2 regions of the Enterococcus sp. LJL99 genome follow, and region 2 is predicted to be linked to the other one. Evidence: predicted binding sites of a transcription regulator. Region 2 holds the regulator's gene; the other holds the start of a gene.
The links. The regulator HrcA, encoded in region 2, represses chaperone genes, less so after heat shock. The targets are predictions, from matches to a motif close to TTAGCACTCNNNNNNNNNGAGTGCTAA.
Positions count from the first base shown of each region.

Region 1: groES (co-chaperone GroES) is a predicted target of HrcA. The motif match lies at 3,394-3,420, and genes of this name have one in related genera.

Region 1 covers NZ_JBTXLT010000022.1:1,179-16,687, forward strand. The annotation lists gene ACYSNW_RS17840 (transposase) at 1-125, shown strand, start outside; gene ACYSNW_RS17845 (hypothetical protein) at 192-545, shown strand; partial or broken gene ACYSNW_RS17850 (transposase) at 939-1,322, shown strand; gene groL (chaperonin GroEL) at 1,390-3,018, opposite strand; gene groES (co-chaperone GroES) at 3,078-3,362, opposite strand; gene ACYSNW_RS17865 (hypothetical protein) at 3,630-3,812, shown strand; gene ACYSNW_RS17870 (lysostaphin resistance A-like protein) at 3,881-4,558, shown strand; gene ACYSNW_RS17875 (redox-sensing transcriptional repressor Rex) at 4,694-5,344, opposite strand; gene ACYSNW_RS17880 (ABC-F family ATP-binding cassette domain-containing protein) at 5,558-7,501, shown strand; gene ACYSNW_RS17885 (TrkA C-terminal domain-containing protein) at 7,515-8,153, shown strand; gene ACYSNW_RS17890 (quaternary amine ABC transporter ATP-binding protein) at 8,366-9,568, shown strand; gene ACYSNW_RS17895 (ABC transporter permease/substrate binding protein) at 9,561-11,276, shown strand; gene ACYSNW_RS17900 (aldo/keto reductase) at 11,406-12,254, opposite strand; gene ACYSNW_RS17905 (MerR family transcriptional regulator) at 12,429-12,818, opposite strand; gene ACYSNW_RS17910 (SDR family NAD(P)-dependent oxidoreductase) at 12,897-13,664, shown strand; gene ACYSNW_RS17915 (transketolase family protein) at 13,736-14,689, opposite strand; gene ACYSNW_RS17920 (transketolase) at 14,690-15,509, opposite strand, start outside.
Region 2 covers NZ_JBTXLT010000002.1:148,089-163,597, reverse strand. The annotation lists gene eutC (ethanolamine ammonia-lyase subunit EutC) at 1-786, opposite strand, end outside; gene ACYSNW_RS03875 (ethanolamine ammonia-lyase subunit EutB) at 807-2,174, opposite strand; gene eutA (ethanolamine ammonia-lyase reactivating factor EutA) at 2,227-3,654, opposite strand; gene ACYSNW_RS03865 (sensor histidine kinase) at 3,764-5,161, opposite strand; gene ACYSNW_RS03860 (ANTAR domain-containing response regulator) at 5,154-5,726, opposite strand; gene eutS (ethanolamine utilization microcompartment protein EutS) at 5,746-6,090, opposite strand; gene ACYSNW_RS03850 (1-propanol dehydrogenase PduQ) at 6,167-7,300, opposite strand; adenosylcobalamin (AdoCbl) riboswitch at 7,510-7,654, opposite strand; gene ACYSNW_RS03845 (helix-turn-helix transcriptional regulator) at 7,803-8,738, shown strand; gene dnaJ (molecular chaperone DnaJ) at 8,804-9,970, opposite strand; gene dnaK (molecular chaperone DnaK) at 10,294-12,123, opposite strand; gene grpE (nucleotide exchange factor GrpE) at 12,186-12,764, opposite strand; gene hrcA (heat-inducible transcriptional repressor HrcA) at 12,816-13,859, opposite strand; gene hemW (radical SAM family heme chaperone HemW) at 14,068-15,240, opposite strand.

The DNA.
Region 1 (15,509 bases), on a different contig from region 2:
TCCTTCGAGAGTGTTTCGTTCAGTTCCTCAGTCAATTAACCAAGGAACAATTAATCGCTGAAGAAGCTATTTTTATAGATGGTACCAAGATCGAAGTTAACGCAAATAAATATAGCTTTGTTTGAAGAAAATCGATTGATAACATTGACAAGAAATTCAATGAGAAATCACCCTTCCTTTATGATGAACTGTTGAAAAATACAATTGTTCCTGAAATTGAGCGCAAGTTCGCAACAGAATTAGCTCCAACAAAATTAGGTCAGATTGAAGAACAACTCACTCATGTTGTAGAAAAATTTATAGAAAAAATTGAAAAAGAAGACGATGCTTCCATTCGGAAATCACCTTGTTCGAAGCGAAAAGTTCTCAAAAAAATCAGAAACTTATTTCATGACTTCAAAGAAAGAAAACTTGCGTATCAAAAACCTCGTGAGATTCTCGGACAACAAAATAGTTATTCTAGAACAGATACAGACACTACTTTTATGCGCATGAAAGACGATCCTATGAGAAATGGTCAGTTGAAGGCAGGCTACGCTCTTTAAATTGCCAAGAATAATCAGTATATTTTAGGTTACGATTTTTCCCAAGCCAACAGATACACGGACACTACATCCCTTTTTAATCACTTTGAAAGAGCGTTTCTTTGACTTGTTAAATTATATTATCTCAGATGCCGGTTACATGGGAGAAGAAAACTATCAAGCAGTTCTAGAAGATTATGAATGAACATCACTCATCACTTATGCTATGTACCATCAAGAACAAAAGAAAAAATTTAAACAGAACCCGTTCCTTCCTGCAAACTGGATGTATTTGGAAGTAGATGATATTTTTATTTATCCTAATGGAATAAAAATAAAATTTCGAAATTATTCTATCCGTACAGACAAGTATGGATTTAAACGGTATTTAACATGATATGATGTGAAGGCTGTTCAAATTGTCCTGTTCGGATCCAATGTACAAAAGCGAAGAGTGACAAGAATCGTGAGATTCAAAAAAACATGAACTGGAAATACTTTAAAGTAACGATCCAACAGCTGCTTTCAGAAGAAGAAACAGGGAAAATCTATCGTCGACGAAAAATTGATGTCAAACCTGCTTTCGGCCATTTGAAGGCTTGTTTAGGCTCCACTCGGTTCTCAGTTTGCGGAAAGCAACAGGTGCACAATGAAATAAGATTCATATTAATGGTTGTAAATTTAAGGAAGTATAGGCTAAATAGGTTATCAATCAAGGAGAATCCTCCCACTAAATTAAAAAATAGAAGACCGAAAATCGTAAAAATGATTTTCGGTCTTCTATTCTATTCATCTTGAGACTTATGTCCCAAGCTCTTTTTACTATAATTTTATTTTCCTTCCTATGGCTAAAGAAAATATTTTACTACATCATTCCACCCATACCCATTGATGGATCCATTGGCGGCATTGCTGGCGCTGCTGGTTCAGGTTTATCGGCTACAACTGCTTCAGTAGTTAATAATAGTGCAGCAACTGATGCAGCGTTTTGTAAAGCTGAACGAGTCACTTTAGTTGGATCAACGATTCCTGCTTCAACCATGTTGACCCATTCACCGTTTGCAGCATTGAAACCAATACCTGCTTCAGCATTTTTTAATTTATCAACAATGACTGAACCTTCATAGCCAGCATTTTCAGCGATTTGACGAATTGGTTCTTCTAATGCACGAACCACGATTTTCACACCTGTTGCTACATCATCGTCTGCTTCAACTTCACTTACTTTGTTGATGACGTTTACTAAAGCTGTACCACCACCTGATACCATACCTTCTTCAACCGCCGCGCGAGTTGCATTTAAAGCATCTTCAATACGTAATTTTAATTCTTTTAATTCTGTTTCAGTAGCCGCACCAACTTTTACGACTGCTACTCCGCCTGCTAATTTAGCTAAACGTTCTTGTAATTTTTCACGATCAAAGTCAGAAGTTGTATCTGCAATTTGGTTTTTAATCAATTGAACACGTGCTTCAACTGCTTCTTTACCACCAGCACCTTCAACAATTGTTGTGTTATCTTTATCAACAACTACTTTGCTTGCATTTCCAAGGTTATCGATTGTTGTATCTTTCAATTCAAGCCCTAATTCTTCAGTGATTACTGTACCACCAGTTAAAATAGCAATATCTTCTAACATCGCTTTGCGACGATCACCAAAACCTGGTGCTTTAACTGCTACAACGTTGAAAGTTCCACGAATTTTATTTAAGACTAATGTAGGTAGCGCTTCGCCATCTACATCATCCGCAATAATCAATAATGGACGACTTTGTTGTAAAATTTGTTCTAATAATGGTAATACATCTTGAATATTTGAGATTTTTTTATCTGTAATTAAGATATATGGATTTTCTAAAACAGCTTCCATTTTATCGTTGTCAGTTACCATATATTGAGATAGGTAACCACGATCAAATTGCATTCCTTCAACGACATCTAATTCTGTTTCAATCCCTTTAGATTCTTCAATTGTGATAACGCCGTCGTTTCCAACTTTTTCCATTGCATCTGCAATCAAATGACCTACTGTTTCTGAACCTGAAGATACAGCAGCAACTTGAGCAATTGCTTCTTTAGAATCAACAACTGTTGAGATACTGTGTAATTCTTCTACAGCTGTTTTTGTTGCTAATTCAATCCCACGACGAATACCTAATGGGTTCGCCCCAGCAGTAACATTTTTCAACCCTTCACGTACAATTGCTTGTGTCAATAATGTTGCAGTTGTTGTACCATCTCCTGCAATGTCATTTGTTTTAGAAGCAACTTCGGATACTAGTTTTGCGCCCATATTTTCAAAATGATCTTCTAATTCGATTTCTTTCGCAATTGTAACCCCATCATTTGTGATCAATGGTGAACCAAAAGATTTTTCAAGAACAACATTACGACCTTTAGGACCTAAGGTTACTTTTACTGTATCAGCTAAAATATCTACTCCACGTAACATAGATGCACGGGCATCTTCTGCAAATTTAATTTCTTTTGCCATTATTTATCCACCTCATAATTTATATTTTTATCATTTAATGTTTTCATTTTAATTAAAATTTATTCTACAACAGCGATAATATCTTTAACAGAAACAATCAGGTAGTCTGTTCCTTCATATTTTACTTCTGTACCAGAATATTTTTCAAACATCACTGTGTCGCCTGCTTTTACTTCTGCAGGAACTTTTGTACCGTTATCTAGTACGCGACCTTCGCCTACTGCGATAACATTTCCAGTTTGTGGTTTCTCTTTAGCTGCAGACGCTAAGACAATCCCTCCAACTGTTTTTTCTTCTTCTTGCGCAACTTCGATAATCACGCGATCGCCTAATGGTTTTAACACAATAAATCCCTCCAAATTATTTTAATCGTATTTAGCACTCTAACACAAAGAGTGCTAACTCACACTTCTTATAATACTCATTTCCATTTCTTTTTGCAAGCCTTTTATTGTTTTTTAAAGAAAATTTTTATGCTGCTTTCTGTCGCTCCTTACTTTCTAGAGCGGAACGTTTACAAATTTGTCTTGTCTCATTCAAAAGTTCATGAATTATTTCTAGTCCATCATTTATAGTTCATGGTAAAATAGAATAGAAAGTGAGGCGATGATATGAAACAACGGTTAAAAAATACAACTTTAATCACTCTCGTTTATTTATTGATTGCAAATTCAGGAAATTTTATTTTTGGCGTAAATGAACGATTTGATTGGAAAAATACTTTATGGGAAGCTTTTTTCTTTTTCATTTTTATTTTTCTTCTACTTGGTTATCGCAATAATAGAAAAAAATAGCTTAACTATCCCAAATTAGACATTTACTTTTTTATCTTAACTTATCGAACGGAGGCACATTTTATTTTATGTCATTAAAAAATTTATCACTCAGAACTGTTAGTTTGAGTACGATTATTCTATATGGATTTGTTTTTTTCTCTCCTTATTTGTTACAATTTTTTCCAAAACAAGCGATGATTCCTGGAACCACGATTGTTTATATTCTAGGAGCGATTCTAATGATTGGATTATATTCAATGAATCAATCAAAAACATTAGTTGAAGAACAAGCAAAACTAACCTCACCTGTCTTTATTTTTTTATTAGGGTTTGGCGGAATTTTTTTGGCCATGATTATCCAAGGAGTCGTTTTTAGTATTGAAACAGTAATTACTGGAGTTAAGCCAGATTCAGAAAATACTAAAAGAATCATAGAAGTTATTTTAATGAATCCTCTTTTTATATTAGCGACCACTATTGGCGGGCCAATCATGGAAGAATTTGTTTTTAGACGTTCATTAATCGGTCTTAGTGAACCTTACATTGGATTTTGGTTTTCTGCAATCGTTAGTTCGTCATTATTTTCTTTGATTCATCAAGATGGTCATTTTTTTGTTTATTTTTTTATGGGATTATTTTTTGCTATTTTGTATAAAGTCACAGGTAAGATTTGGACCTCAATCATTGCCCATTGTGGGATGAATACAGTTGTTGTCGTTGTCCAATTACTTGTTCATGCTGGGGTTATTCAAGTACCTAACTAATTGCCATGTTCTATTGGCTGATTCACTACAACCTGAGTTCTTTTGCTTAGTTTTTTAAGCAAGCTGGTTGAGACGACAGCAAAAAATAACCTGCGAAAGTTTGATGAAAAACTTTTGCGGGTTATTTTTTAATCTTTATTCAGACTCTTCACTTAATTCACTATCATGGTGTAAAAAGTAAATCAATGTTTGTAATTCATTGGTCAAGTCAACATTTTGAATCAAAACATCTTCAGGAGCTACCAATCGAGCCGCTGTAAAGTTTAAAATTCCCTTGACTCCAGCATCTGCCAATTGTTTTACAACTTCTTGCGCTTTTCTAGCAGGTAAACTCAATATCGCTACTTCAATTTGCTGAATACGAATTTGGTCCATCATATCTGAGATGGGATAAACTGGCACACCATCAACGATGCGACCGACAATGTCTTCATTTACATCAAACGCACAGCTCACACGGATACTATTACTTTGATGGAATTTATATTTCAATAAAGCACTACCTAAATTCCCAACTCCAACAAGTGCAACATTTGTCAACTCATCATCGTTCAATGTTTTAGCAAAGAAATTCATTAAATTTTCTACATCATAGCCGTACCCTCTTTTTCCTAACTCACCAAAGTAAGAAAAATCACGACGAATAGTTGCACTGTCCACCTGAACAGCATCACTTAATTCTGTTGAAGAAACTTTCGTTTTTCCAGCATCATGAAGAATTCTTAAATAACGATAATATAAAGGAAGGCGTCTGGCCGTTGCTTTTGGAATAATTTGATCTTTCACAATTGTACCTCCAATTTACAAAATATAACAATGATTCTACTATTATAATAGCAGTTTCTTCTACGAAAAATCAATTTACGCGCTCAAATTAATCCCTTTTCTGTCAAAATTGTTCGTTTTCTGTGCTTTTTTCACAAGCCAACTCCAGAAATCTGCTCTTTTTTCAATTTTTATGCTAAACTATTAGCAATGAAACAGAAATGAGGATGACTTATGATTTTACTCCAAGCAAATCAAGTGGCACGTCTTTTTGGTGCCGATATTTTGTTTGATAACATACAAATGGAAATAAGTACAAATAGTCGTATCGCTTTAGTTGGCCGAAACGGAGCTGGAAAATCAACACTCTTAAAAATAATTGCTGGAATTGATCCTCCAGATAAAGGAACCATTGCCAAAAATAAAACTGCTTCTCTAGGCTATTTAGCACAAAATACCGGATTAGATTCAAACCGAACCGTCTGGGATGAAATGCTTGAAGCTTTTTCGGATACAATTGCAATGGAAAAGCGAATGCGAGAATTAGAAGTAATCATCAGCACACTCAATCCCGAGGCCTCAAACTATGAATCTGTTATGAAAGAATATGATCGACTCCAACACGATTTTGCTGATAAAAATGGCTATGGATATGAAAATGAAATTCGGTCTGTCTTACATGGCTTTCATTTTGATGAAGGATTTTATGAAAAGAACATCTCAACTCTCTCTGGTGGACAAAAAACACGCTTAGCTTTAGCTAGAATGTTATTACAAAAACCTGATATTTTGGTTTTGGATGAACCGACCAACCACTTAGATATTGAGACCTTATCATGGTTAGAGGGCTACTTGCCAAGTTATTCAGGTGCGCTTCTAATTGTTTCTCATGATCGTTACTTTTTAGATAAAGTTGTAACTGAAGTTTATGAATTGAGTCGCCACAAAATGCGTTACTATAAAGGAAATTATTCCCGTTATCTAGTATTAAAAGCTGAGCAATTAGCAAGCGAATGGAAAGCTTACGAGAAACAGCAAGTTGAAATCAATAAATTAGAAGATTTTGTTGCGCGAAACTTAGTTAGGGCATCAACAACGAAACGTGCGCAAAGTCGTAGAAAAACGTTAGAAAAGATGGATCGTTTAGATCGACCTCAAGGCGATGAAAAATCGGCTAACTTTCTTTTTGATATTGAAAAACCATCTGGAAATGTTGTCTTGCAAGTAGAAGATGGCGCAATTGGTTACAATGAAACGATTTTATCAGAACCTATTAATCTTGATATTCGTCGCCAAGAAGCAATTGCTTTAGTTGGGCCAAATGGTATCGGAAAATCAACTTTACTTAAATCAATCACTGGTCAACTGCCTTTTATTAAAGGTTCTGCTAATTTTGGTACCAATGTTCAAATCGGTTATTACGATCAAGAACAAGCTAATTTACATGGTACAAAAACAGTCTTAGCCGAACTTTGGGATGAACATCCAACCACTCCTGAAAAAGAGATTCGAACAGCTTTAGGTCACTTTTTATTCAGCGGAAATGATGTTGAAAAAACGATCCCCTTACTAAGTGGCGGCGAAAAAGCACGTGTTGCTTTGGCTAAGTTAGCGATGAATAAAGAAAACTTTTTAATCCTTGATGAACCAACAAACCACTTAGATATCGATAACAAAGAAGTGCTAGAAAATGCTTTAATTGACTATGAAGGAACCCTATTTTTTGTTTCTCATGATCGTTATTTTATCAATCGAATTGCCACGAAGGTCATTGAACTTTCAGAAACTGGCAGCAAACTTTATCTAGGCGATTACGACTATTATTTAGAGAAGAAATTAGAAGAAGTAGAACTTGCTGCACTTAAAGAAAAGGATTCATTAGAAGCTAAGCAGGAAATAACAAAACCCAAAAATAGCTTCTATCAAAATAAGGAACAACAAAAATTACTCCGTTCACTCTCAAGAGCCGTCAATCAACTTGAAGAATCAATGAATGAGGTTGAGCAAACGATTGAGGAACTAAAAATTGAAATGACTAAACCAGAAATAATCGATGATCATGTACAATTACTATCATTGAATCAAAAGCTGGAAGAAAAGCAATTAGAGTTAGAAGAACTAATGAGTCAGTGGGAAGAAAAAAGCATCGAACTAGAAGAACTAGAGAACGTCACTTGATTGGAGGGTAAAAATGACTTCAAAACGATTAAACGTTGCACCACCAAAATATCAGAAAATCGCCGTTGATTTAGCAAGCAAAATTGCAGATCATTCCTTTAGTGTAGGAGAAAAAATTCATGCTCGTTCAACACTAGCCAATAAATATAGTGTTTCTCCTGAAACTGCTAGAAAAGCAATTAGCATTTTAGTAGATTTAGAAATCGTAACGGCGAAACACGGCAGCGGTTTTTATGTGCATTCTATCGAAAATGCCAAAGAATTTGTGGCTCAACATCAAGATGTACAGACAATCCAACAACTAAAAGAAGAATTAATCGATAGCGTAGAAAAGCAAAAAGAAGAGCTAAGCTATTTTTCAGAATTATTAGATAAACTTGTTGAACAAACCAAGCGTTTTGATTCAGTTAATCCTCTAAATCCTGTGACTTTCACTTTGACTGATCAAGCAGAACACCTTGGGAGAACAGTCGGTGAGATAAATTTATGGCAAAATACTTCTGCTACGCTGGTTGCTATCAAGCATCACGAAGAACTTCTCGTCTCTCCAGGTCCTTATGCTAAACTAGCCGCTGGTGACACAATTTATCTTGTTGGACACGAATCCACCTTGCAGTTAGTTGATAATTTCTTTTATCCTACATCCGTTTAAATATTCAAAATAGTGGTCGGAAACCTTATTATATTTGGTTTTCCCGCTATTTTTTTTACAAAACAATATTTCCTCTTACTTTTGGCTTAATTAAACCCATTTATTTATGTTTAGCTAATGATTTTTTCATGAAAATTTCATCTTAGTTTGACAAAAGTGACCACTCAATGTTACCCTAGTGTGGTCACTTTTTTATGAGGAGGAAATTTGTTTTGTCTAAAGTAAAAGTTACACACTTAACTAAAATATTTGGCAAAAAATCAAAAATTGCGCTAGATATGATTAAAGAAAATAAGAGTAAAACAGAAATTTTACAAAAAACAGGTGCAACCGTCGGCGTATATGATGTCAATTTTGACGTTGAAGAAGGCGAAATTTTTGTGATTATGGGTCTTTCCGGAAGTGGCAAATCCACCCTAATCCGTCTTCTTAATCGTTTGATTGAACCAACTTCCGGCATGATTATGATTGATGATAAAGATATTTCTAAGTTAGATAAAGAAGGGCTTAGAGAAGTTCGTCGGAACAAAATGAGTATGGTTTTTCAAAATTTTGGCTTATTTCCCCATCGAACAATTTTAGAAAATACCGAATATGGCTTAGAAATCCGTGGTATTCCTAAAGAAGAACGGATGAGAAAAGCTGAAATAGCTTTAGCTAACTCGAGTCTTCTGCCATTTAAAGATCAATATCCTGATCAACTATCTGGAGGAATGCAACAACGGGTTGGTTTAGCACGAGCATTAGCCAATGACCCAGAAATTTTGTTGATGGATGAAGCTTTTTCTGCTCTTGATCCCCTTATCCGGAGAGAAATGCAAGATGAGTTATTAGAACTACAGGAAAATGTAAAGAAGACTATTATTTTTATTACTCACGATTTAAACGAAGCTTTACGTATTGGTGACCGCATTGCATTGATGAAAGATGGACAAATTATGCAGATTGGTACAGGAGAAGAAATTTTGACGAATCCGGCAAATGATTATGTGCGCACCTTTGTTGAAGATGTAGATCGTTCGAAAGTTTTAACAGCGCAAAATATTATGGTACCAGCATTGACTACTAATATTGAAATTGATGGTCCAACTGTTGCCTTAACGCGTATGCGTCAGGAAGAAGTCAGTATGTTGTTAGCTGTTGACAAAAAAAGACAGCTTAAAGGAATCATAAAAGCTGAACAAGCGCTTAAAGCTCGTAAAAACGGTCATAAATTAATCGACTATGTCGATACAGAAATCCAAACAATCGATAAAGATATGTTAGTTAATGATATTTTCCCACTCATTTATGATGCCCAAACACCATTGGCTGTAACTGAAAATAATAAATTGCTTGGTGTCGTTATTCGAGGCAGTGTGTTAGAAGCTTTGGCTGAAATCGAAGATGAAAAAGAGGTGCTGATCAATGAATAACATACAACTTCCTGTCGCCGATTGGGTAGAGTCAATAACAGATTGGATGACTAGTAATTTTTCCGGTTTATTTTCTTTCTTACAAATTACAGGTCAAACAATTATGGAAACTATTACTTCTCTATTGTTGATAATCCCTCCTTATATATTTATTTTACTTTTAACATTAGCGGCATTTTTTATTTCAAATAAAAAATGGGGATTAACGATTTTTACTTTTATTGGTCTACTCTTTATCTATAATCAACAGCTATGGATTGATTTAATGAATACTGTTACATTAGTTTTACTTTCTAGTCTTGTATCAATTATTATTGGTGTTCCTTTAGGGATTTTAATGGCTAAAAGTAATAAAGCTCAAAGTATCATTACTCCTATTTTAGATTTCATGCAAACAATGCCTGGATTTGTTTACTTAATTCCAGCCGTAGCTTTCTTTGGGATTGGAATGGTACCTGGGGTATTCGCTTCTGTGATTTTTGCTTTACCACCAACAGTTCGTTTTACTAATCTAGGAATTCGTCAAGTCCCCAAAGAATTAGTAGAGGCTTCTGATTCATTCGGGAGTACCGGTTGGCAAAAATTATTTAAATTAGAACTTCCATTAGCAAAAAATACAATCATGGCTGGAATCAATCAAACTACGATGCTTGCTTTGTCTATGGTTGTAATTGCTTCTATGATTGGAGCACCTGGTTTAGGTCGCGGTGTTCTTTCAGCACTTCAACGGGCCCAAGTAGGAAATGGCTTTGTCAATGGTGTTGCATTGGTTATTCTAGCAATCATCATCGATCGTTTTACTCAAAATTTAAATAAAAAAAGAACGAATCCAGCTAAGAAGAAATTTTCAAAAAAACAAAAAATTTGGGGTATTTCAGGAATCATTGTGGCTCTTATTGCTTTATTTGTTGGTTTTTCAATTTTTAACGGAAATCAATCTACTAACAAAAACATCTCCCTTGCTTATGTTGAATGGGACACGGAAGTTGCTTCTACACATGTTGTAGGAGAAGTTTTAAAAGATATGGGATACAATGTAACGTTAACTCCTTTGGACAATGCGATTATGTGGGAATCTATTGCAAAAGGTGAAACAGATGCGATGGTTGCTGCGTGGTTACCTGGTACACATGGTGAGCAATATAAACAATACAAAGATAAAGTCGATAATCTTGGAGAAAACTTAGCAGGTGCTAAACTAGGTTTAGTTGTTCCTAATTATATGGATGTGTCTTCTATTGAAGATTTGGATAACCAAGCTGGAAAAAAAATCACTGGGATTGAGCCTGGTGCTGGAGTAGTTAATGCTGCTGAGAAAACTCAAACTGAATATCCTAATCTATCTGATTGGACTGTAGAAACTTCATCTTCTGGTGCGATGACCGTTGCATTAGGACAAGCACTAAAAAATAAAGAAGATATTGTGATTACAGGATGGTCGCCTCATTGGATGTTCGCTAAGTATGACTTGAAATACTTAGAAGATCCCAAAGGAACTATGGGTGGTGAAGAATCAATCAATACCATGGCTAGGAAAGGATTAAAAACAGATACGCCCGAAGCATACAACGTTTTAAAAAATTTCCATTGGTCAACAGATGATATGGAATCGGTGATGTTGGCAATTAATGATGGTCAAACGCCAGAACAAGCTGCAAGAAAATGGATCGATACACATAGTAAAGAAGTTGAAGAATGGAAAAAATAATGCTACAAAAATAGGCAACAAAGAAATAATTTAATTGTTTTAAAGAGAAACACAATCTTCCCTTAGTATAAATCAAAGCATGTGAACTGATTGTCAGTATGATTTCAGGTCACATGCTTTTTGTTCATTTTAACAAATAGCTAACGGCATTTTTCTAGTTGGTTCAGGATAAATTTGATTAATTTTCGCAAAATCCTCTCGATCTAACTCAATCATCGCAGCATGAATATTATTCAAAACATGTGCTGGATTTCCAGATTGCGGAATAGCAATTGTATTCCCGTCTCTTATCGCCCATGCTAACAAAATTTGGAAAACATCGACTTGATGTTTTTCCGCAATTTCTTTCAAGATTGGTTTTTTAAGTAAATTTGCACCAAATTGATCCCCTTGTGCAACTGGAGAATACGCCATTAAAGGTATTTTTTTCTGTTGCATAAATGGTTTCAAATCAAAATCGATTCCACGATCTCCTAAATTATACAACACTTGATTGGTTTTGCAATTTATTCCTTTAGTCAATGTTAGCAATTCTTGCATATCACTTGTATCAAAATTTGAGACACCCCAAGCTTTGATTTTACCAAGTTGGACTTGTTTCTCTAGCGCATCAATTGTTTCTTGTAATGGAACGCCACCTTGCCAATGCAACAGATACATATCCAGATAATCTGTTTTCAAACGTTTTAAGGATTGATCTAAACTAATAGGCAATTGATTTCTAGAGGCATTCATCGGTAAAACTTTTGAAACTAAATAAAGTTTCTCTCTATCATAAGGTTGGATTGCTTGTCCCACTAATTCTTCTGATCGTCCATTTCCGTACATTTCTGCTGTATCAATCAACTCGATACCATTTTCGATGCCTGTTTGGATTGCTTTGATTTCCATCTCTGCTTTTGCGGAACTATCCCCCATATGCCAAGTTCCAAAACCGATTGGATAGATTGGTTTCCCGTCCATCATTATTTTTTTCATTGTTATTCACCCTTTCCTGTTTTCAACTAAAATTGATTTTTTTAAAGAGAGCGTTATCAAAAACAGTGTTTCATTCTTTTTAATTATATCATAATGAAAATTTGCTTTTATGTGTTGTTATTTTTTTTGACTTCAACACTTTAAATTTGTCTACATTGGCTAAACAAAAAAGGTTCATTTATTCATATGCTCTCTTTCCATTTGCTCATACAACTTAATTTTATCCTCTAGTAACTCAAGATGCCCTTGTACTTTCTCATATTCCTTCAAAATCTTGATTCGATGGGCTAAAAGTAAGTTCTTACGCTCCGTAATCGTACCATCACCTATTTTTCTTAACTCTGTATAGCGTTTGATTTCTTTAAGTGAAATTCCTGTATTTTTTAATTTATTGATGAAAATTGCCCAATCCAAATCTTCTGCGCCAAACAGACGATAATTATGTTCATCTCTTTGTGGTTCGATTAATCCTTCTTTTTCATAATAACGTAATGTATGTTGACTGATACCTGTTATTTTCGCAAACTCACTAATTGAATAATTCATTTTTTCACCTTTTTTCATTTTTTTCTTGCTTTAGAGTCTAGTCTAATCTCTATACTTTAATTGTATCACCAAATCAATCAATAGGAGGATGAATTTATGAAATATGTAACAATTACGGGAGCTAGTTCAGGAATCGGAATGGCAACAGCTAAAGAATTTGCTAAGATGGGGAAAAATTTGATTTTGATTGCCCGAAGAGAAGAGCGATTGATTCAATTGAAAGAAGAACTTTTAAAGAGCGATGCAACGTTGGATATTATTTTAAAAGTAGTTGATTTATCAATCGTTGAAAATGTTTTATCACTCTATCAAGAATTGAAACCCTATGATATTGAAACTTGGATCAACAATGCTGGCTTCGGCTACTATCACTCTGTTTCCAATCAAAATTTAGAAAAAGTCACTCAGATGATACAGTTAAATATTGAGGCATTGACTTTGCTATCCACTCTATACGTAACAGATTATGAAATGAAAGAAAATACACAGTTAATCAATATTTCATCTGCCGGCGGTTATAAAAACGTTCCAAACGCAGTAACTTATTGTGCAACTAAATTCTATGTCAGCGCCTTTACCGAAGGAATTGCATTAGAATTAGCAGCTAAAAAATCACAACTCAAAGCAAAAGTATTAGCTCCAGCTGCAACGGAAACAGAATTTGCGCAAGTTGCAAATAATTCAGAAAATTATGATTATAAGCAAGGTTTTGGCACTTATCATACGGCTGAAGAAATGGCAGGATTCTTGATTGATCTGTATCAAAGTAATCAAGTTATTGGTAGTATCAATCGTGATACATTTACATTTAACTTAAGCGGACCTATTTTTGATCATTATGAAACTGGTATGAGAAATATGTAAATTCTAAAAGTAAAAAAATACTATTATCAGTCTTTGAATTCACTGATAATAGTATTTTAAGAATTATTGTATCAAAAAGTTCCCTCAATTCGTTCCACTATTTTTTCTGTCGTCAATCCATACTCAGCTTGTAAAAAAGCAGGCGTTCCAACTTGTCCAAAACAATCTTCATTCCCAATTCTAGTCAACGGTACCGCAAGTCCATTGTCTGCAATTACTTCTGCAACAGCTGTCCCTAAGCCACCAATAATCGAATGATTTTCGATTGTAATCACCCGTTTTTTCCCAATCAACCGTTCTAATAATAACTCATTATCTAGCGGTTTAATCGTAAACATATCAATCACGTCAGAGGTGATTCCTCTTTTTTCAAGTTGTTTTGCTACTTCAAATGTTTCAAATACTAATTGACCCATGGAAATTAGTAAGTAGTCTTCTCCTTCTCGAAGTAAGTTTCCTTTCCCTATTTCAAACGTAGACCCCTCTTCATAAATCGTTTTGACACTTTTTCGATTTCCTCTAACATAATGGATGCCACTTAATTGACTAAATTCCTGAATGATCCAATTCATTTGAACTGCATCGGCAGCATCACAAATTGTCACCTCTGGTATTGAACGTAATAAAGCAATGTCTTCAAATGTCGTATGTGTTCCACCATTATGACCAACAGCAAAACCAGGATCCGAACCATAGATATTGATTGTATTTTTAGCATAAGCGCCTGAAACAAATAATTGATCTAACACACGACGAGTTGCAAAAGGACCAAATGTATGAATAAATGGAATAAATCCAGTCAGACTAAGTCCGGCAGCAACTCCTACCATATTGGCTTCAGCAATGCCTACATTGATAAAACGATCCTGATTTGTTTGTTTTAAATCTGTCCATTTTGAAGCTGAACCTAAATCCGCATCTAAGGCAATAATCTTTTGATTTTTCGCCATCTCTGCTTGTAACGTTTCAACCACGACCACACGGAGTTCTTTTCCTAGCTCTCTTTGAGCAGCTAAAGCAAACATTTATTCACACTCCTTCAACTGTTGTTTCAATGCTACTAAAATTTGTGCCGTTTCTTGATTCACTTGCTCATTATCAAATTTGACTGAATGATTATCCTTCATTTCTTCAAAGTAAGGAATTCCTTGACCTTTAATCGAGTCCAAAACGATACAAACCGCTTGATCTTTAACTAATTTAGACTGTTCAATCGCCTCATCAATTGCCTCTAAATCGTTTCCTTTTACTTTTAACGTATGAAAACCAAAAGCGTTCATCTTCTCGACTAAATCAAAAGAATTCATGATTTCTTTGTTTGGTCCATCCAATTGTTTTTTATTCTCATCAATAAAAACTAGACAATTATTGAGTTTAAAGTGAGCAATATATTGAAAGGCTTCCCAACACTGTCCTTCATTCAATTCACCATCACCAACGATTAAATAAACATAACGATCAGAATTACATAACTTTAACCCTGTGGCAATCCCAGCTGCTACTGAGGTCCCTTGCCCCAATGACCCTGTGGTCGCATCAACACCAGGGGTTTTCATTCGATCTGGATGTGAAGGTAGTTTAGTCCCTCCTTGATTGACTGTCATCAGCCATTTCCGATCAAAAAAACCGACTTCAGCAAGTGTACTGTATAACGCTACTCCCGCATGACCTTTTGATAATACTAAGCGATCACGCTCTTCCCAACTTGGATTTTTGACATCATATCTCATTTGTTTTCCGTATAAGACAGCTAATAAATCAACAACTGATAATGAGCCTCCAATATGTCCAGCACCAATAGTTTGAATTGCTTCAATCGTATCAACGCGAATAGCAGTCGCTAAC
Region 2 (15,509 bases):
TCTTGCTTCTGGCATACCCACTGTTGGTTTATAGGCTAAATAAGCACTCATTGATTCTGCTGTTACTAATCCTGGACGTTCTCCAATCAAGTAGCATACCACTTCCGCATCCGTTAATTCACCAATTTGATCCATTGCAGGTACTCTTGCATGTTTGATAAAAACAACAGAATCATCATCATAATCCAACCCAAACATTTTTAATCCTTGTTTAATTGAAGGGAGGATTTCTTTGATATTTGCTTCAATAGCCGCAGAACTTAATCCGTCACCTACAATTATTTGAACCTTTTGTTTTGGTTTAACTTTATTTTTGATTTTAGCAGTATTTTCTTCATCAAATTGACGTCCAAGATCAGGACGTGTTACATATTCGTCTTTATCACGACATTTAGTTGCTACATCAACAAAATTCATTTCTTTGATCAAGTCATCAGAAACATAGGAAAAAACTGCATCTTGAGCTGCTGCATGATCCGCTCTAAAACGAAGCATCGATTGTGTCTTATAGCGTGGACCACTTCTCCATAGTCCTAAACGAGCAGGTGTTTTAGCTTTCATTTTTAAGTAGCCTTCACGATCAGTTGGCTTTGGAACTAAAAATTGTTTACGAATATCAACTTCTGTAATATCATCAATCATGCCATCTTCAACTTGGGTTTGAACAGCTGAATAAGGTTGTTTTTCAATTGGCTCAATGGCTGTCGAACCTGTTGTTGTTGCATTAGTATCTGTCATTTCTTCTAAAATCGACACGATCATCGTTTTGATTTCATTTTTGTCCATCATTTATCTTTTTCACTCCCTTATTTTTTTAAGAATACTGAAGCATCACCAGCTAAATCGGTCAATTGCCCATTTGCCATGAAGCCCATTTTTTCTAGCCATTCTTCAAATTCTTTGATTGGACGTTTATTCAACATCGTACGGATCGTAGCCGTTTCATGATAACCAGTTGTTTGATAGTTCAACATCACATCATCACCATGAGGGATCCCCATCACAAAGTTGACTCCTGCAGTACCCAATAATGTCAATAAGTTTTCTGCATCATTTTGATCGGCCTTCATATGATTGGTATAACAAACATCACACCCCATTGAAATACCAGATAATTTACCCATAAAGTGATCTTCTAAACCTGCTCGTATTACCTGTTTTGAATCATATAAATATTCTGGTCCAATAAAACCAACAACTGTGTTGACCATAAATGGATCAAATCGTTTAGCAAAGCCATAACATCTAGCTTCCATCGTCACTTGATCCACACCATAGTGGGCATCTGATGAAAGCTCAGAACCTTGTCCCGTTTCGAAATACATTACATTTGGACCCACAACTTGACCTTGTTGCAAAGCTAAATGTTTCGCTTCAGCAATATCATTGGCATTAAAACCAAAAGCCGTATTTCCTTTTTCAGAACCTGCAATCGATTGGAAAACTAGTCCAGTTGGCGCTCCTTGTCTAATTGCTTCCATTTGTGTTTTGACATGAGCTAAAACACAGGTTTGAGTAGGAATTTGCCATTCACTACGAAATTCCTCAAATTTATTCAAAATACGTTTAACACTTTCAGTCGAATCATCTACCGGATTAAGACCAATCACAGCGTCTCCAATCCCATAAGATAAACCTTCCATCACACTTGCCATGATGCCATCGACATCATCAGTTGGATGGTTGGGTTGTAAACGAACGGAAAAACGTCCTGCTTCACCAATGGTTGTGTTGGCAGTTTTAATAATATGAATTTTTTGTGCTGCATAAATCAAATCTAAATTAGACATCAATTTAGTTACCGCGGCAATCATTTCAGATGTTAATCCACGAGCGATTTGTTTAATCTCAAAATCTGTTGTTTTGAAATCTAACAACCATTCACGTAACTCTTCTACTGTCCAATGTTTGATTTGGTTATAGGCACGTTGATTGATATCGTCGATAATAATCCTAGTTACTTCGTCTTCTTCATAAGGAACTGCAGGATGATTAAATAAATCCTCCATCGTCAATTGTGCTAAAACAACTTTCGCCGCTACACGTTGCTCTGATGATGCTGCGGCTACACCTGCTAAACGATCCCCTGATTTTTCTTCATTGGCTTTTGCCATAACGTCCATCACAGAATTAAATTGATAAACGGTTCCAAACAATTTTGTTTTTAAAATCATGAATTTAAAAGCCTCCTCTATACTTACTATTTATAATTAGAAAACTTGTGTGTTACTCAAACACTAAAGTTTTAACTACCACTGGTAAAACACTTCCCTGAACGATTGGTTTTCCAACATCTACATAATCCCCATTTTCCACTTGAATCCCATCAAGACAAACAAATGGATAATTTGAAGGTAAATAACGAAACAACGCTTGACCTAAAGCTTTTGCATTATCTTCTTGAACTATGATTAGCAACGGAATTTTTTCTTTAATTTGTCCTTGTAAACCTGCTACGATTGCCTGAGCAAGATCAGTGATTTCATGAAAGGTTGGATTACGTTTTCCATGTAATCCTAAAGCAATTATCTGCTCTTCGTTATCCGCTGTGTACCAAGCTGATTTTTCTTTGATAATGGTCGCTAACTCCGTACAATCTTTTTCTTCATCTACTTTAGCTAATTTACAAACGGGACTATTTTTGATTGGTAATGTATCTGGACGATAAGTGATTGTACTCCCACTCACTTTAGTCGTATGTGAACCTGCTCCAACTACAGTTGCTCTAATTGTTTCAACAGAAGGAATTACCTGTTTTGTTTTGAAAAGAAGCGAATAGAAAATTTCTTGTCCTAATAACAAACCAATATCTCCATATCTAAACATTTCCATCTGATCAGCATGAATACAATCAGCCACTCCGCCAGAAAAAGAGAGATGAGTAATTTCATTTTGCAAATTTAGCCCTTTATTAGTGATTAGTAATTCATAATAAGGATTCTGATCGCCAATCCCTACACTATTTTCAAGGACAGCAACTAAGGTATTTAAAATTGGCTGCAGTCGTTCTTTAGTCGCAATCATGCCTTCTTCGATTAACCACTTTTCTTGTTGAATAATTGTTTTCAATTTTGGCGCAATATAAGTAATTTTTTGCGTTATCGGATCGACTCGAACTAGTCGTCCGCCAATATCAAAACAAGCGGTATCCAATAAATCATCATCTTTAAAAACGGCAATATTCGTTGTTCCTCCACCAATATCTAGATTGGCGACTGTTGTATGGTATTCTTTTGAATACTTTTGTGCTCCTGCTCCTTTTCCTGCAATAATACTTTCAAGATCAGGTCCAGCAGTAGCAACAACAAAATCACCAGCATAGCCACTCATCGCTTGTAAAACAGAACTGGAATTATCTTTTCTAGCCGTCTCTCCTGTAATAATCACTGCGCCAATTTGAATCTCACTTTTTTGAATCCCAGACTTTAAATACTGTTGATCTAAAAAAGTTTTAATCCCTTCTACATCAATAATTTTCGGTTCTTTCAAAGGAGTAAAAATAATCTCACTGCGAAAAATCACTTCTTTATTTGTAATTTCGATTCTAGGGATCGTAAAAGCCGAAGCCATATTATTTACAGTTAGCTTTGAAATCACCATTTGGGTTGTTGACGTTCCTAGATCAATTCCAACACTTAGCATTGATTCAGGCATGTTTTCACATCCTTTCCGATACAAAAAGGCACTTAAAAAAACTCTTCACGAGATTTTTCAAGCGCCATTGCTTTACGTTTAAATAAACATCCTTGTTTATTCATTTATTTTATTTTTTAAAATAGAAAAAGGTTTTAGTTCCTAAATGATTTGAAGTAATTTTTATTTTTCCGCGTAACTTTTCTTTAACATAACTTTTTACTATTTGCATACCTAAATTATTCAATTCTTTTTTCTCAGTATCATAGCCAACGCCATCATCTTCAATTGAAATGTACACATAATCATTTTTTTGAGTAACATCTATATAGATATTCCCATGATTTCGACCGGTAAACGCATGGTCATAACAATTTTGCACTAATTCATTTACAACAAGGGCAATCGTTACAACAACATCGCTATTCAAAATCAACTCTTGGTCAATTGTTGTTTCAACATGAATATGATAAAGATTTTCATAACATCGATGCATATTTTCAATAACAGAATCCAATACTGACTTGAGTGAAATATTGTCTTCTAATTGTTTAGACAATAATTCATGCGTTCTCGCAATAGCCATAATCCGATACACACTTTCAGTTAACGCTTTTTTAGCTTCATCACTTGTTGATCTGCGCGCTTGGATATTTAAAATAGACACAACGCTTTGCAGATTGTTCTTCACCCGATGATGAATTTCTTTAATAACCTCTGCTTTATCACTGATTTCCGCTTCTTTTCTACGCACTTCAGTAATATCGTGAATAATCAAAGTCACCGTATTTTCATTCTCTTCAAAGATATATTTTAACTCAAAATACATATTCCCAAATTCTATCTCTTTTTTCATCGATGTTAGTTCGGGACTTCTTGATCTAAAATAAGTCAATTGTTCAAAAGTAGACATATCCAAAGACAAATTATCATAATGCATTCCTAAGATATCATCTAAATAACCAAATCCTTGATAGTACATTTCCGCCGCACGATTCATTTGAACCAAATAACCTTTTGGATTAAAAATCAAGATCCCTTCATCAATATTATCAGTCACAAAATCATTGGCTATGTTGGTTTTTTCGATAGTTTGAGAAGGTAAACAAGATTTCATTTGTTTATTTACAGAGTCTTCTACAATAACCACACCTATATTTTTTTGTTGATTGCGGATTGGATAAACACGTTGCCGAACCATGACATTTTCTTGAGAACGAGCTAAAAGGCCAATTGTATTTAAGGAAGTCTCAAAGGTTCGATAGACAGCCGCTTCATTTTTTCGCTCTGCTTTTTCACCAATCACGCTTTTTGAATAGAGTGAAGCTTTTGATACAGGCGCTCGTTGAAAGACAACAATCACATCTCCTGTTAAATCATTCATGACATCAATAAAAACGTCATTATCAGGATATAAATTTTTAGTGATGATTTGTTCTGCCTGAATAATTAATTCAGCAATATCCTCATTTGAAAGTTCCGTGTATTCTTGACAAAATGCTTTGATGCCTTTGCTATGCTCAATCATCAGCAATCACAAACATTTCTGCTATTTCAGCAATTGGACAACGTTTATTCATACTTAAATCTCTCAATAATTGATACGCTTGATCCTCTGATAGTTTCTGTTCATCCATGATAATTCCCTTAGCTTTTTCAATTAATTTTCTATCTGACAACTTTTTACTCAGTTTTTCAAGCGATTGCTCATATTCCCTTGCTTTCGTCCCTGTTGCAATTGCTACTTCGACCATCGGTGTTAATGACTTTTCCATAATCGGTTTAACTAAGTAACCACTTACACCATATTTTTTAGCTTTTTCGATATTTTCTTTATCACTATAGGCAGTCAATAAAATCACCGCTTTAGCATATTTTTCACTGATAATTTTTTTACTTGCTTTTAGACCATCTAATAGTGGCATACTGATATCCATAATAACTAAATCAGGGTGCTGTTGTTTACAAACTTCGATTGCTTCAATTCCATTTGCCGCTTCTCCTACTACATTGTAGCTTGCAGCTTCCAACATTCCCCGGATATCCATTCTGGTAATAGGTTCATCGTCGACAATGACAATTCTTCCGCTCATAATGGTTCATCCTTTTCTTTTATGTTTTTGTAATGTGTGTTTCATTAAATCCCAGTATACTTCCTAAGCCGCTCAAAACCTCAGATAACGCTGATTCAACTGATGATACATCTCCCGTAATTACGACAGAACCACTAAATCGATCGATAAAACCAATCTTTATATCTCCAGCTTTTGTTGCGATATCCACTGCTATAATTGCCGCTTCACTTGGAGTTATCGTTAAAATCCCAATTGCATTTGTTTCAACATCTAGCAAACCTAATTTTTCATAAATCTCTGGATTTGGATTGGCAATAATGTGTGCCAATGTAATCTGTTTCCCCGGTACATATTCTTGAATCATCCGTTGTTTATCCGTCAATTCGAGTCACCTTTTTCATTATTATTTAACACTATCATGATTTATTTCTAGTCACAAGTAAATCTACGCAAAATTGTTATTTAATCATCTCTAAAATTTGTACCAGTTGTTCCTTTGAAGGAATTCTTGGGTTCGTTGCTGTACATCCATCAAGCAAGGCACCTTCTGCAATTTCTTCTTTAAACTGATCAAATACCTCAGAACTTACACCTGCTTGTCTTAAAGTTTCAGGCATTTTTAATTGTCTTCTTAAACGATCAATACTTCTTACTAACTGCTTAACACCCATTTTAGCTGAAGTATTCTCGTGTCCAATTAAAAGAGCTAAGCGAGCATACTTTTTAGCAGTTTGTTCGTCGTATAATTGTTGGAATTTTCCGACTCCTGCATTAAACTGGATCACTTCATTTAATAAAATCGCATTCAAACGACCGTGAGCAATATGTAGCTTGGCTCCTGCTGCATGCGCGATCCCATGATTAATACCTAACGAAGTTGAATTGAAGGCCATTCCCGCCATACAAGAAGCATAATGCATTTGTTCTCTAGCTTCGTTATTCCCACCATTTTCATAGCATTTAACTAAATTATCAAAAACTAGAACAACAGCTTTTTCACATAGCGCTTCGGAAAACACATTAGATTTTGTTGAGACATAAGATTCAATTGCATGTGTTAAAACATCCATACCAGTATCAGCTGTTATTGTTTTTGGCGCACTAACAACTAATTCTGAGGCCAAATAGGCTTCATCTGGTTGAATATTTGTAGTAACAAGTGGATATTTTATTCCTTTATCCTGATTAGTAATCACCGCAAAATTGGTTACTTCTGATCCTGTTCCACTAGTTGTGGGAATTACAATAAAAGTGATTTTTGAAATTTGTTCCAGTTTTTGACTAAAAAATTTCATTGCCTTTGCCGCATCAATTGGCGAACCGCCTCCAACTGCTAATAAAATAGTCGGTCGAAATTCTTCCATCGCGTTCATGCCGCTAATAACATTTTCAATTGGTGGATCTGGAACAACATTACTAAAAATCTTTAACTCATTTTTTTTATTCAAATACTTTGTTATTTGTTCAATTTTATTGGATTGAACCATAAATGGATCAGTAACGATAAAAATTCGTTGGTTTTCATATTGAGTTAATTTTTCTAAGACATTCTCACCAATATGAAGAGTGGTTGGAAAAGTAATTGTTTCCATCATACGCTCCTTTCTTTTACTCAAAAAAGCCGCAAAAAAGACGTTCATCATCTTCCTTGCAGCTTCATTGCTTGCTAAAACACTACCTTGTGTTTTTTATTTTATTTAATTAATTTGCATTTTGAACGCAAAAAATAGGCTCTAATCCGTTGTACATCATTGTACACGTATCACCTACTGTATCTTATTTAGAATAAAATACACTTTGTGAATGCGCTATTGTCTTGCCTCGAAACAATAGTACGGCAGCATTAGAATTAGAAAGATCTGACTTGTAGCATAACTGCTATTTACAGTGGCGGGACCGTATTGGAATCTAACCAAATTTCCATCTTGCTCTATGCGTATTCAATTTCTACAATTGAATTATATCATAATGAAAAAAAGAAACAAGTTTTTTCTAAAATTTCTTAGATATACAAAAAAGTCGCTGAATCACGATTCATTTTTTTGCTATAATTAAAAAAAAGAAAATGATTGATTCAGGAAAGAAGAAAAACAAATGAAAACAGAACGTTTATTAGCGATTACAATGATCTTACTAGATAAAAAACAAATCAGTGCTGCTCAATTAGCTGAAATATTTGAAGTCTCCATTCGCACAATTTATCGAGATATCAACTCTTTGAGTGAAGCTGGAATTCCAGTTATTGCATTACCAGGTGCAAATGGTGGCATTCAAATCATGGATACCTATAAAGTAGATAAACATTTCTTTACGACTACAGAAATTACTGCTTTACTAATTGCATTAGAAAATATAGGCAAAAATATTTCTACTACTCATTCTACCCAAACTATCGAAAAACTAAAAACGCTTGTACCAAACCATTTATCTAATGAAATTGAATTTAAAACAAACCAAATTATGGTTGATTTAACTCCTTGGACCAATAATGAAACATTGCAGCCCTTTTTAGAAACTGTAAAAAAAGCTATGGATCAGCAACATTTGCTTCAATTTGACTACACCGATAATCGTGGCAATCCAACAACACGTATTGTTGAGCCTTACCGTCTCGTTTTAAAAGAAATCAGTTGGTATGTACAAGCTTATTGCTTAGAAAAAAACGAATTTCGTACCTTCAAACTTTCTAGAATGTCAACACTGAATGAAATGAACGATTCTTTTAAACCACGAAAATTCCCAGTAGCTGCATTAGGCAAAGAACCTTTTTATGGAAAAAAATTCACTTCAGTTACACTTAAAGTTTCTCATAAAATAAAAGACCAGTTAACAGAAAAATTTGGTCACTTAACTACTTTGAAAACTGATAATCCTAATGAAATTTTAGTAGAGTTTCCATTTATGGAAGACGATTTTGGCTATAATTTAATTATCGGCTTAGGAAACCAATGTGAATGTATCGCTCCAGAGCATGTCCGAATTGAGCTAAAAAAACGAATAGCAGAGTTGCTTGAAAAATATACTAAATAAATTGGCTAAACAAAAAAACTTTTTAATTCATCCACATTTTATGTATGAATTAAAAAGTTTTTAACCTATTTCTTTTTCTTACCACCAAAAGCATCTTTCATTTTATCAAAGAAGCCTTCTTCGTGCTGTTCACTTACATCTTGTCCACCCGCTTTAGCAAATGCACGTAATGCTTCACGTTGTTCATCATTCAAGTTTTTCGGTGTAATCAATTTCACTTTTACATGCTGATCACCATTAGAGCCACCTCTTAGACGTGGCGCTCCTTTTCCTCTTAAACGGAAATTCGTATCAGTTTGTGTTCCAGCAGGAATTTTTAATTTGACGTCACCATGAACTGTTGGTACTTTGACTTCATCACCTAAAGCGGCTTGTACGAAACTCAATGGTAAGTCATAATAAATTTCTGAACCATCTCGATCAAAAATATTACTTTCTTGCACATTGAAGACTACATATAAATCGCCATAAGGTCCACCATTCATTCCTGCTTCACCTTGATTTGACAAACGCATTTGTTGTCCATCTTCTACACCAGCAGGAACATTGACTTTTACGGTATGCATTTTCTTTTCATGTCCAGAACCATGACAAGTAGGACAAGGATCTTTGATCTCTTTTCCTGTTCCATGACAGACATCACAAGTTTGACGACTCATCACTCGACCAAGTGGTGTTTGTCGTTCAACATTAATTGTACCCGATCCATGACATTTATGACATGTTTCAGGTTGCGTACCCGGTTTCGCACCATTACCATGACAGGTTGCACAGACATCTTCGCGGTTATATTTGATTTCTTTTTCAATCCCAAATATTGCCTCTTCAAATTTAAGCTTAATTGTATATTGTAAATCGGCTCCTTGTCTTGGTGCTGTCGGATCAACACTTCGTCCGCTTCCACCAAAGAAAGAGTCAAAAATATCCTCAAATCCGCCAAAGCCGCCGCCGCTGAAACCACCACCGCCAAAGCCGCCAAAACCACCTGCACCGCCGCCATAACTAGGATCTGTTCCTGCATGACCATACTGATCATAGGCTGCTCTTTTTTGTGCATCACTCAATACTTCATAAGCCTCTGAAACCTCTTTAAATTTTTCATCAGCATCAGCTTCTTTATTGATATCTGGATGGTATTTTTTTGAAAGTTTGCGGTACGCTTTTTTTATCTCATCATCTGAAGCACCTTTCGCTAAACCTAGTACTTCATAATAATCGCGCTTTGTAGCCATTCGTTCCCCTCCAACTATTCATTCCAATCGATTCTCTCGTCTCTTACTAAGTCACTCTCAAAAAAGTAAAAAACATCTTTGTTATCATACCATAATTTAAACAAAACCTAAATAGATTATCAGAAAATATCTATTGTTTGCGCTAGAAAATACGAAAAAAAGATAATTTACTCTTGTTTTTAATTAAACTTGTCTAGAAAAAACGAATTCTTCATAAAATTTCTAAAAAACGTACAATACGTTTAGTGTATTGCACGCTTTTTAGTCAAATTGCTAACGTCTAAACGTCCTCGTTCACAATTTTATTATTCAGAAAAAATCAATTATTTTTCTTCATCTTCTACTTCTTCAAAATCAGCATCAACAACATCATCTGCTCCGCCTTGTGCTGCTTCTGGATTTTCTTCTGCTTGTTGTTGTGCAGCTTGTTCATAAAGTTTTACAGTTAAGTTTTGAACGATTTCATTTAATGAATCACGTTTTTCTTTCATCAATTCAATATCATTCGCTTCAACGGCTGCTTTAAGTTCATCACGAGCATCTTCTGCTTTTTTCACTTCATCAGCATCTACTTTACCTTCAAGTTCTTTCAAAGTTTTATCAACTGTGAACAACAATGCATCTACATCGTTACGTAAGTCAACTTCTTCTTTTCTAGCTTTATCTGCTTCAGCATTTGATTCAGCATCTTTAACCATGCGTTCGATTTCATCATCTGATAAACCTGAAGATGATTTGATTGTAATTGTTTGTTCTTTTTGTGTACCTAAATCTTTCGCACGAACATTAACAATACCGTTTTTATCGATATCAAAGCTTACTTCGATTTGTGGCACACCACGAGGAGCTGCTGGAATATCAGTTAATTGGAAACGACCTAATGTTTTGTTATCTGCTGACATTGGACGTTCACCTTGTAATACGTGAATATCTACTGCTGGTTGGTTATCTGCAGCTGTTGAGAATACTTGAGATTTACTTGTTGGGATCGTTGTATTACGATCAATCAATTTAGTAAATACGCCACCCATTGTTTCAATACCTAATGATAATGGAGTTACATCTAATAATACAACGTCCTTAACATCACCAGTGATTACACCACCTTGAATCGCTGCACCCATTGCAACTACTTCATCAGGGTTTACTGATTTATTAGGATCTTTGCTTGTTTCTTTACGAACAGCTTCGACAACTGCTGGGATACGAGTTGATCCACCAACTAAGATGACTTCATCAATTTCAGAAGCTTTCAAGCCAGCATCTTTTAACGCTTGACGAACTGGTGTTTTTGTACGTTCTACTAAATCACTTGTTAATTCATCAAATTTAGCACGTGTTAATGTCATTTCTAAGTGCAATGGACCAGCATCACCAGCTGTAATAAATGGTAAGCTAATTTGTGTGCTAGTTACACCAGATAAATCTTTTTTAGCTTTTTCTGCAGCGTCTTTCAAACGTTGTAACGCCATTTTATCTTTACCTAAATCAATACCATTTTCTTTTTTAAATTCAGCTACCATGTGATCAATGATTTTGTTATCAAAGTCATCTCCACCTAAGCTGTTATCACCAGATGTTGATAATACATCAAACACGCCATCGCCTAATTCAAGGACAGAAACGTCAAATGTACCACCACCAAGGTCAAATACTAAGATTTTTTCATCTTTATCTGTTTTATCTAAACCATAAGCTAAAGCTGCTGCAGTTGGTTCGTTAACAATACGTTCTACTTCTAATCCAGCAATTTTACCAGCATCTTTTGTTGCTTGACGTTGTGCATCATTGAAATAAGCTGGAACAGTAATAACTGCTTTATCAACTTTTTCTCCTAAATATTCTTCAGCAAAACCTTTTAAATATTGTAAGATCATAGCTGAAATTTCTTGAGGTGTATAAGATTTGCCGTCTGCTTCAACTTTATAACCAGCTTCACCCATATGACGTTTGATTGATGAAATTGTATCTGGATTTGTTACTGCTTGACGTTTTGCTACTTCACCAACTTGAATTTCACCATTTTTAAATGAAACAACTGAAGGTGTTGTACGATTTCCTTCTGGATTTGCAATAATTTTTGCTTCTCCGCCTTCTAAAACTGCTACTGCTGAATTTGTTGTACCTAAATCAATACCGATAATTTTACTCATAATCAAAGATCTCCTATTCTCTATTCAGATTGTTTTATTTTTTTCATAACTTTTAATTTACTTTATTGAGCAACAATGACCATACTTGCACGCAAGACACGATCATGTAATTTGTATCCTTTTTGAAGCACATCAACGATTGTATCCGCTGGTGTATCATCTGTGGCAGGAACTGTTTGGACTGCTTGATGTAAATTAGGATCAAATGGAACACCCATTGCAGGAATTTCTTCAATTCCTTCTTCTTTCAAAGCAACTTGCATTCCTTCTAAAACCATTACAATTCCTTTTTTCAGACTAGCACCTTGCTCATCGTCTACTTGAATCGCTAATGCACGTTCTAAATTATCAATTGCTGGTAATAATTTTTTGGCTAAATCTTGCGATCGATAACGAACAAGTTGTTCACGTTCATTTTTGAAACGATTGCTCATATTCGCAATTTCTGCTCTAGCTCTTAAAAATTTATCTTCCATTTCACCTAGTTCAGCTTTAGTATTATCTAATTCTGAACTTTCTGCTTCAACTTCAGATACACCAGAAGAATCCATTGCTTCTTCCACTACTTCCGATTCAACCTTTTCAATTGTTTCCTCTTTTGTTTCTTCATTTTTGTTCACTCTAGCAACTTCCCTTCTCATTCCGTAGCTTCTATATTCTAATACAACGTTTCTTGATTCCTTTTTATTATTTTATTCATCAAGATAACGATAATAAGCTCCTAATTTCAATGCAAGTTCATGACGAAATGTATCGACTAAACTAAACATTTTTGAATAAGGCATACTAGTTGGACCTAGCAATGCAATAGTGCCTTTTCCATGATCTGCCACTTCATATGTTGCCGTAATCATACTCATATTATCCAATAACTCATGTCCGATTTCCGTTCCGATTTTAAAAGAAATCGCTGGACTATTCTCATTTGAAACGCTCAATAAATGAGAAATTTCATCTGAATCCTGAATAAATGAATATACAGATTTTAATTGATTGCGATCCTGTTCAACGCCAAAATCCAAAAGATTCATCCGACCACCTACAAACACCTTATCCTCAAATGCATGTCCTAAAATTGAATCAAACAATTGCATCATGCCTTCTGGCGTTTGGAAATAACGATGTAAAATCATCGGTATCTCTGTTCTCAATCGATGATAAACACTTAATAACGGTTGTCCTACAAGTTTATCATTAATAATTTGAGTCATTTTCTCCAAATCTTGACTAGAAACAGAAGCTGGAATTCGAAATACTTGGCTTTCTACATTTCCCTTATCTGTAACAATAATCGCAATGATTTGTCGATCATTTAATGGAACCATTCTAAAGCCAGTCAACTTACGTTCTTTGACTTCTGGTCCTAAAGAAAATGCCGTATAGCTCGTTAAAGTTGATAAGATATCTGCTGACTGTTCAATGATATCGTTGATTTCATGAAACTCTTTTCCAAAAGCTTGCCGAATCGTTTGGATTTCATTATTCTCAAGCCCGACTGGTTTTAGCAAATGGTCAACATAATAGCGATATCCTAACATAGAAGGAATTCGTCCAGAAGAAGAATGTGTTTTTAAAAGTAAGCCATGCTCTTCTAAAGTCTTCATGTCATTCCGAATCGTCGCAGAGCTAGATTCGATTCCTTCGGCCATCAGTCGTTTCGAACCAACAGCGATTCCTGTTTGTGTGTAGTTTTGGATGATAAGCTGTAATATTCTTTGTTGTCTTTCTGTTAGCATAATTACCACCCTTCATTAGCACTCTTGTCTTTCAAGTGCTAATTACAAATATAAATATACCAAGTTCTATTCAACTTGTCAAGCGAAAACTCAAAAAAATTAGCACTCTTTGCAAAAGAGTGCTAATTCGCTATTTTTATTCGACAAACTCAGTATAATCAGCTAATTTATGACTTTAATATCTATTAAAAACCATTGTTACATTACTTCATTGTTCTTTTTCCAATAGAAATTCTTCAAAAACATCATTTCCTAAAAATAATCCTTTTTCTGTCAAAAGCAAGTAATCATTTTGCTCTTCTAGTAATTCCTTTTGAATCAATTTTTCTAAAACCGTGCCGTAAATTTCTTCAATCGGTTGGTTAAATTTCGCCTGGAATTTTTGTTTTGAAACACCAGATTTCTTGCGCAAGCCTAAAAACATTTCTTCCTCTATTTGATTTGAACGACTTAAGTTCTCAACCTCAACCGTAGGTAAAACGCCTTCTCTTAACGGTTTCAAATAATGTTGAATAGGCCCACGATTTCGATAGCGAGTATGTCCTAAGTAACCACTTGCTCCAGCACCAAATCCATAATAATGCTCATTGTTCCAATAAACCAGATTATGTTGACTTTCTTTTCCTGGTATCGAAAAATTGCTCACTTCATATTGATGACGGTTTCCTTTTTCCATCGCTCTGATTGTTTCCTCAAACATTTGTGCTTCCACTTCCTCATTCGGCAATTGCAACCGACCTTGTCTGACCCAATTCATAAACATTGTTTTATTTTCTAAAATCAATGAATACAGAGAATAATGAGGTAAATCCAATTCAATCGCTCGATGCAAAGTATCACGAAATCCATCTAATGTTTGACCTGGTAATGCATAAATCAAATCAATACTAACATTAGAAAAATTTTCTTTTTCCAAAAATGTCATTGTATCATATACATCTTTTGCTGTATGTTTGCGACCAATTTTTTTTAGTAACTGATCATCAAACGTTTGAACGCCCATTGATAAACGATTCACACCAAACTCTTTCATAACTTGTAGTTTTTCTTGGGTTAAATCACCTGGATTTGCTTCAACTGTAAATTCATTTCTTTCATCAAATGGTAGTGATTTCCTGACTCCTTCTAACAAAACAGCTAATTGCTTTGCTGATAGAGAAGTCGGTGTTCCACCACCAATATAAATTGTTTCAGTTGTTTGACTAGGATATTGCTCTTTAGTCAATTGAATTTCCTTCAGTAGCGCTTGAATATATTCATCCACCGGTTGACCTTCCAAAAAAACTTTATTAAAATCACAGTAATAGCAAATATGCTCACAAAATGGAATGTGAATGTAAGCCGAAATCTTATCCTGTCTTTGATTTATTTTATTTATCATTTGATCATTTCCTTTTAAAATTCTATAGTGAAATTCGGCGTAACAAAGCAGCTTTTTTTTAAGTCAAAAATCTTTTTTCTTTATATCAAAATCATGGCATTACTATCTTTTTAAAACCTATCAGCTATTTTAACATACTTCAAAACCATAATAAATATAAAGGAATTTAATTGATTTTAATCAACCATTTTATAAAGTAAACTTTTCAGCTTCTACACTTATCAGAGAAGAGATTGAAACAAAAAAACTTTTTATAGAGAATAAAATTG